2 regions of the Streptomyces sp. NPDC102514 genome follow, and region 2 is predicted to be linked to the other one. Evidence: riboswitches for the same ligand, from Rfam matches in the RefSeq annotation. Region 2 holds a riboswitch; the other holds the start of a gene.
The links. Region 2 has a riboswitch for cyclic di-AMP ahead of ACZ60E_RS06140 (M23 family metallopeptidase). Riboswitches for the same ligand answer to the same signal wherever they lie in the genome.
Positions count from the first base shown of each region.

Region 1: another riboswitch for cyclic di-AMP. It lies ahead of ACZ60E_RS11415 (M23 family metallopeptidase); the one in region 2 lies ahead of ACZ60E_RS06140 (M23 family metallopeptidase).

Region 1 is NZ_JBVJLW010000004.1:21,799-24,998, reverse strand. It holds gene ACZ60E_RS11420 (PP2C family protein-serine/threonine phosphatase) at 1-934, shown strand, start outside; cyclic di-AMP (ydaO/yuaA leader) riboswitch at 1,190-1,347, shown strand; gene ACZ60E_RS11415 (M23 family metallopeptidase) at 1,359-2,408, shown strand; gene ACZ60E_RS11410 (aldo/keto reductase) at 2,502-3,200, shown strand, end outside.
Region 2 is NZ_JBVJLW010000002.1:244,248-247,447, forward strand. It holds gene ACZ60E_RS06135 (TetR/AcrR family transcriptional regulator) at 1-217, shown strand, start outside; gene ACZ60E_RS06140 (M23 family metallopeptidase) at 390-1,316, opposite strand; cyclic di-AMP (ydaO/yuaA leader) riboswitch at 1,319-1,494, opposite strand; gene ACZ60E_RS06145 (alpha-galactosidase) at 1,779-3,200, opposite strand, start outside.

The sequences.
Region 1 (3,200 bases), on a different contig from region 2:
CGCCGCGCCCCTGCTGTCGCTCGGCGCCACCGTGTGGACGGGCGTCGCGGGCACGGCGGCCATGGTGCTGGTGACCGTGCGGTTCGCCGTCGACGCGAGCGGGATCACCGAGATCGCGACCGTGGCCACGGTCGCCTGCCTCGCCGTCGTCATCAACCGGCTCGTGAGCCTGGGCAACGCCCGGCTGGCCTCCGCCCACGAGATCGCCGAGGCCGCCCAGCGGGCCGTCCTGCCCGAACCCGCCGCGCGCACCGGCGGCCTCGACCTCGCGGTCCGGTACGTGGCCGCGCAGACCGACGCGCTCATCGGCGGCGACCTCTACGCCGTGCAGGACACCCCGCACGGCGTACGGCTCGTCGTGGGCGATGTGAGAGGGAAGGGCATGGGCGCGGTCGCCGCCGTGGCCGTCGTCATCGGGGCCTTCCGGGAGGCCGCCGAACAGGAGAGCACCCTGGAGGGGGTCGCCCAGCGGTTGGAGCGGTCGCTGATGCGCGAAGGGGTGCGGCGCGACAGCGTCGAGGTCTTCGAGGGCTTCATCACCGCCGTGCTCGCCGAGATCCCGCACGGCGCCCAGCGCGTACGGCTCGTCAACCGCGGCCATCCCGGGCCGCTCCTGCTGCGCGGCGACGGAACCGTACGCACGCTCGCCGCGGCGGAACCCGCGCTGCCCCTCGGGATGGGCGACCTGGGCGCCTGGCCCGACCGCGCGCAGGAGGAGGACTTCCCGGGTGGGGCCATGCTGCTCTTCCACACGGACGGACTGTCCGAGGCCCGGGACGGACGGGGTGTGTTCTTCGACCCGGCGGCACGGCTGTCCGGGCGCCAGTTCGCCGGGCCCGACGCGCTGCTCACCGAGGTGGTGGACGACGTGTTCCGGTACACCGGGGGCGGCGGTACGGACGACATGGCGCTGCTCGCCGTCCGCCGGCCGTGAGGGAGCCGGGACGCTCTTCCGGACCTATATCACCTGCAGTAGTCGAACGACGCCCCTGCGCATAACAACTGACACACCGTCAATAAAACCCGTACCTGTGAATGGCGATCAACTCGCCCGATTTACCCCGCTCCCAGCGTTTAAGTCCAGGCCAGGAGCCGTAACGATCATCAAGAACAGCTTGGAATCCGGTGCCTGAGTCTATTAACGTTCGATAACGCAGCGCGGTGTCCCAGCCGTCACAAGAGACGGCTCCGTGCGCACGCGCCGAATCCCGCAAGGGAACCGGGGAACCACCTACATGGGGTGAATCGCGTGTCTTTCGTGGTGGTGAACACCGCGGTTGACGCGCGTAGGAGACCTTCCTGCTCCGAACCCGTCAGCTAACCCGGTAGGCGAGAAGGAAGGAAAGGAGCGCGCCCACGTGGCGTTCAACAGGCCTGCCCCCACACCCTCGTTCATGCCTGACGAGGTGACGGGAGAGACCTCGGGCGAGAAGAAGCCCGACACCTTCGCCTTCGGCGCCCGCAGGGACGACGAGACCTGGGAGCCCTGGAATCCCAGCGCGGACACCGTCGTTCCCGTCCGCGGCAAGCACCGCGTCGCCAAGCAGCGTGGCGGGGGACTCGCCCGCAGCTCCACCGTTCTGGGCGTCGGTGTCATAGCCGCCGTCGGCGCGGGCGGCATGGCCTCCGCGCAGACCGGCAAGCCGCCGGTGTCGATCTCGATCCCCGACCTGCCCAACGTCGGCTCGCTGATCTCCGACGACGAGGCCCCCGAGGGTTCCAGCACGGCGCTCACCGCCGCCGGACTCACCGAGGCCGACGCCGAGGAGGGCAACGCCGACGCCGGCGAGGCCCTGCGCTCGCGCATCATGCTCCAGGCCGAACTCCAGCAGGACCAGGTCGACCGCGAGGCCCAGGCCGCCGCCGAGGCCGCCGCCGCGAAGAAGGCCGCCACGCTCGCCGCCAAGGAGCAGGACGCGGCGAAGGCCAAGGCCGCCGCCGCGAAGGCGAAGAAGGAGGAGGAGGCCAAGGCGAAGGCCGAGGCCGCACGCCTCGCCGAGCTGGCCAAGCAGTTCACACTGCCCACCTCCTCGTACACGATCACCTCCACCTTCGGGCAGTCCGGCTCGCTCTGGTCCTCCGGTCAGCACACGGGTCTGGACTTCGCCGCTCCCACGGGTACCCCGATCAAGGCCATTCACAGCGGCACGATCACCGAGGCGGGCTGGAGCGGCTCGTACGGCTACCGCACGGTCCTCACGCTCGACGACGGTACGGAGCTGTGGTTCGCCCACCAGTCGTCGATCGGCGTCAGCGTCGGGCAGAAGGTCAGCACGGGCGACGTCATCGGGCGCGTGGGTGCCACCGGGAACGTCACCGGGGCGCACCTCCACCTGGAGGTTCACACGGCCGGCGGCACCGGGATCGACCCGATGGCCTGGCTGCGCGGCAAGGGCCTCAACCCGTAAAGCCCCGACCCGCAAGCCGGTGTCCGCGCCCTGTGGGGTCGCGATGTCGCGGTGCATGGAATACGGCCGTCCGGTTCGGCCGTTGGTTTTGGCATGACTTCTCTTCGCAAGCTGGGTTCGTCCGACCTTGAGGTCTTTCCGCTCGCCCTGGGCGGCAACGTCTTCGGCTGGACCGCCGACCGGGCCGACTCCTTCGCCGTCCTCGACGCGTACACGGCCGCCGGCGGGAACTTCGTGGACACCGCCGACGCGTACTCGGCCTGGGCGCCGGGCAACGAGGGCGGCGAGTCCGAGACCGTCATCGGCGAGTGGCTGACCGCGCGCGGCAACCGCGCCGACGTCCTCATCGCCACGAAGGCCGGCGCGCATCCCGCGTACAAGGGCCTGTCCCCGGCGAACGTCAAGGCCGCGGCCGAGGCGTCGCTGCGCCGGCTGCGGACGGACCACATCGACCTCTACTACACCCACTACGACGACCCCTCCGTGCCGGTCGAGGAGTTCCTCGGGGCCCTGGACGAGCTCGTGCGCTCCGGCAAGGTGCGCGCGATCGCCGCGTCCAACATCTCCGCCGAGCGGCTCCAGGAGTCCCTGGACGCCTCCGACCGCGAGGGGCTGGTGCGGTACGTGGCGCTGCAGGCCCAGTACAGCCTGGTGTCGCGTGACACGTACGAGGGTCCGCTGCAGGAGGTCGCCTCGCGCGGCGGACTGGCCGCAGTCCCCTATTACGGGCTCGCCTCGGGCTTCCTCACCGGCAAGTACCGGGCGGGCGCGGACGTCGACAGCCCGCGGGCC
Region 2 (3,200 bases):
GCTGCTCGCGTCCCGCGACATCCTCGGGGAGAGCGCCGCCGAGGTCGTGGAGGCGGTCCGGAAGCCGAGCGGCACCGCGCTCTCACTCGAACAGGCGACCGCGCTCCTGATCGGCCCGCCCTTCTTCCACATCCTGACCGGGCGCAGCGCGGACGGCCTCGACACCGAGCAGCTCACGGAGCAGTTCGTGCGCGCCCTGAACCATCCGGGGGCCTGACACGCCCCCGCCCGCCCCTGTCAGCCGTTGAGCAGCCGTCCGGCCGTCCGGCCCGGGACATGCCGAAGGCCGGACCCCGGGGATCACAGGGTCCGGCCTTCGGAGATTCACGTCGGCCGACGTCGGTCGGCGCCCGTGGGCGTCAGTCCGCGTCAGGCAGCGCCGGAAGGCGTCAGACGGAGACGCCCTTGGCGCGCAGGTACGCCAGCGGGTCCACGTCCGAGCCGTAGTCCGGGGTGGTGCGGATCTCGAAGTGCAGGTGCGGGCCGGTGACGTTGCCCGTGGCACCCGAGAGGCCGACCTGCTGTCCGCCGGTCACGGTCTGACCGGCCGAGACGGAGAGGGAGGACAGGTGGGCGTACTGGGCGTAGTGGCCGTCGGCGAGCTGGATGACGACCTGGTTGCCGTACGCGCCGCCCCATCCGGCGGAGACGACCGTGCCCGCGCCGACGGACTTGAGCGCGGTACCGGTGGGCACCACGAAGTCGACACCGGTGTGGTAGCCGCTGGACCACATACTGCCGGACATCTTGTACGAGGTGCCGATGGACGCCCCCGTGACCGGCAGCGTGAAGCCGGTGGCCGTCGAGGTGTCCGCCGCCTTGGACGCCGTGGTCGTCTTCTTGGCCGCGGGCTTCTCGGCGGCCTTGTCGGACGACTTGGAGGCGGTGGAGTCGGAGCTGGACGCCGCCGCCTTGCCGCCGAGGGCGAGCTTCAGGCCCGGGTGGATGAGGGACGGGTCGCCGCCGATGGAGGTGCGGTTGTCCGAGTACAGCTTCTTCCAGCCACCGTTGACGTCCTGCGTGTCGGCGATCTTCGACAGGGAGTCGCCCGAACGCACGGCGTACGTCCTGGTGGCGACCTTCTTCGCCTCGGCCTGCTTCTCGGCGGTCGGAGCGGCGGCGGCGGACTTGCTCGCGATGGTCGAGACGTTCGCGGCGCTCGCCACGGAATCGGCGGCGGTCTGCGGAGTCGCGGCGTGCGCTCCGGCGGCGCCGAGCAGCGGGAGGGCGAGAGCGGCGCCCCCGGTTCCGGCCACGGCCATGGAACGCGAGAAACGCTGGGACTTGGGACGGCGGTGCTTACCCTTCGCGGGCATGACGAATTCCTCTCCGGCGCCTGCGAGGTGAGCTGTCGGGTGCGAGCTGGAGATGCCCGGCCGTGCTTTCGCACGACTTAACCCCAAGCCGTTCCGGAGACCGGAACAGGCGTCTTACCTGTGGGTCCCCCGCTCCTGCCACGTACGGGTGAGTGCGGATTCCGGGCGGCGGCAGGATTGGGCGTCCGTCCGGATTGGAGGTGAACGTAAGCGACATGAAGAGGCGCAAACAAGCTTGGGGGTTTCCTGTGTGCCCCGTTTTCTTGATCCTCGACCGAAATACCGGTCACCCTGTGTGAATGCGGTCTATCCACCGCTTGTTAAAGCCCTGCAAACAAAGCGGACTTACGTGAGCACGGCGACAGCGGAACGTCACGGATATGACGCTGCTCACCAAGGACCACTCCAGGAGCCTTCACTCCGGCGCGAGTTGGAATGAAGGCTCCATTACGGACACAACAGTCAGATACGACGCAGTCGGATAACTGCCGCATCGAGGTCTCCGCGCAGCCCCGTCCGCAAGCCGTGGTGCAACAGCACCGCACCTCGGTGGACTTCGCCCGTTTCGAGGCATTCGTACGATGCCGACGGGTCGAGGCCCCGCAGTCGCACCGGCAGGGCCGGCTCACCGTAGTGCTGGGCCTGGAGCCAGGCGAGGACGACGACCTCGCCGTCACGGACGTACTGGACGGCGCTCAGTCCGCCCTGCGGCGCCCGCAGCCGATGGAGCTCACCGCCCTGCACGACGGGCCTGATCTCCTTGTAGAGCTCCACCCAGGTCCGCGCCTCGGCCAGTTCCTCCCCGGTCCAGCGGGTGAGGTCGCCGCCGACGCCGAGCACCCCGGCCATCGCGCTCACGAAGCGGAAGCGCAGCGAGCTGACACGTCCGTTGAGCTGCGCGTTCGGGCTGTCGGTGACCCAGGCGGCCATGGCCCGCGCGGGATGCACCTGACTGAAGCCGTGCTGGATGGCGAGCCGGTCGAGCGGGTCGGTGTTGTCGGAGGTCCACACCTGGTCCGTACGGGCCATGATCCCGAGGTCGATCCGGCCGCCGCCGCCCGAGCAGGACTCGAAGGCGACGCCCGGGTGGGCGGTCCGCAGCCGGTCCAACAGCTTGTACAGGGCGTGCACATGGTCCACCCACAGCCGTTGCGGGTAGGCCTCGCCGAGCCAGCCCGCGTCGGTGAAGGCGCGGTTGAAGTCCCACTTCACGTAGTCGATCGGGGCACTGGAGAGCAGCGCGTCGAGCTGTTCCCACAGGTACTCCTGGACGTCCTCACGGGCGAGGTTCAGCACGAGCTGATTGCGCAGTTCCGTCCGCTTTCGTCCCGGCTGGAACTGCACCCAGTCCGGGTGCGCGCGGTACAGCTCGCTGTCCGGGTTGACCATCTCGGGCTCGACCCAGATGCCGAACTGCATCCCGAGCCCGTGCACGTAGTCGCTCAGCGGATTCAGTCCGCCCGGGAAGCGGTCCCGGTTGACCGTCCAGTCGCCGAGGCCGGCCCGGTCGCTGGTGCGCGCCCCGAACCAGCCGTCGTCGACCACGAACAGTTCGACGCCCGCCTCGGCGGCCCGGCGGGCGAGCGCCCGCTGCTGCTCCTCTGAGATGTCGAACTCCGTGGCCTCCCAGGAGTTGTAGAGCACGGGCCGGTCCTGCTCCGCGTCCGGGATCACGTACGCGCGCTGGTACGCGTGCCAGGCGCGGCTCGCCCCGCCGAAGCCGCCGTCGCTCCACAGCCCCGCGAAGACGGGAGTGACGAAGGTCTCCCCCGGCTCCAGCCGCAGCAGGCCCGAGTCGTCGTACCCGGCCCCGCCGGTGATCTGCACGCGCGCGTCGGGCAGTTGGGCCACCGCGATCCGCCAGGTGCCCGACCAGGCGAGCGC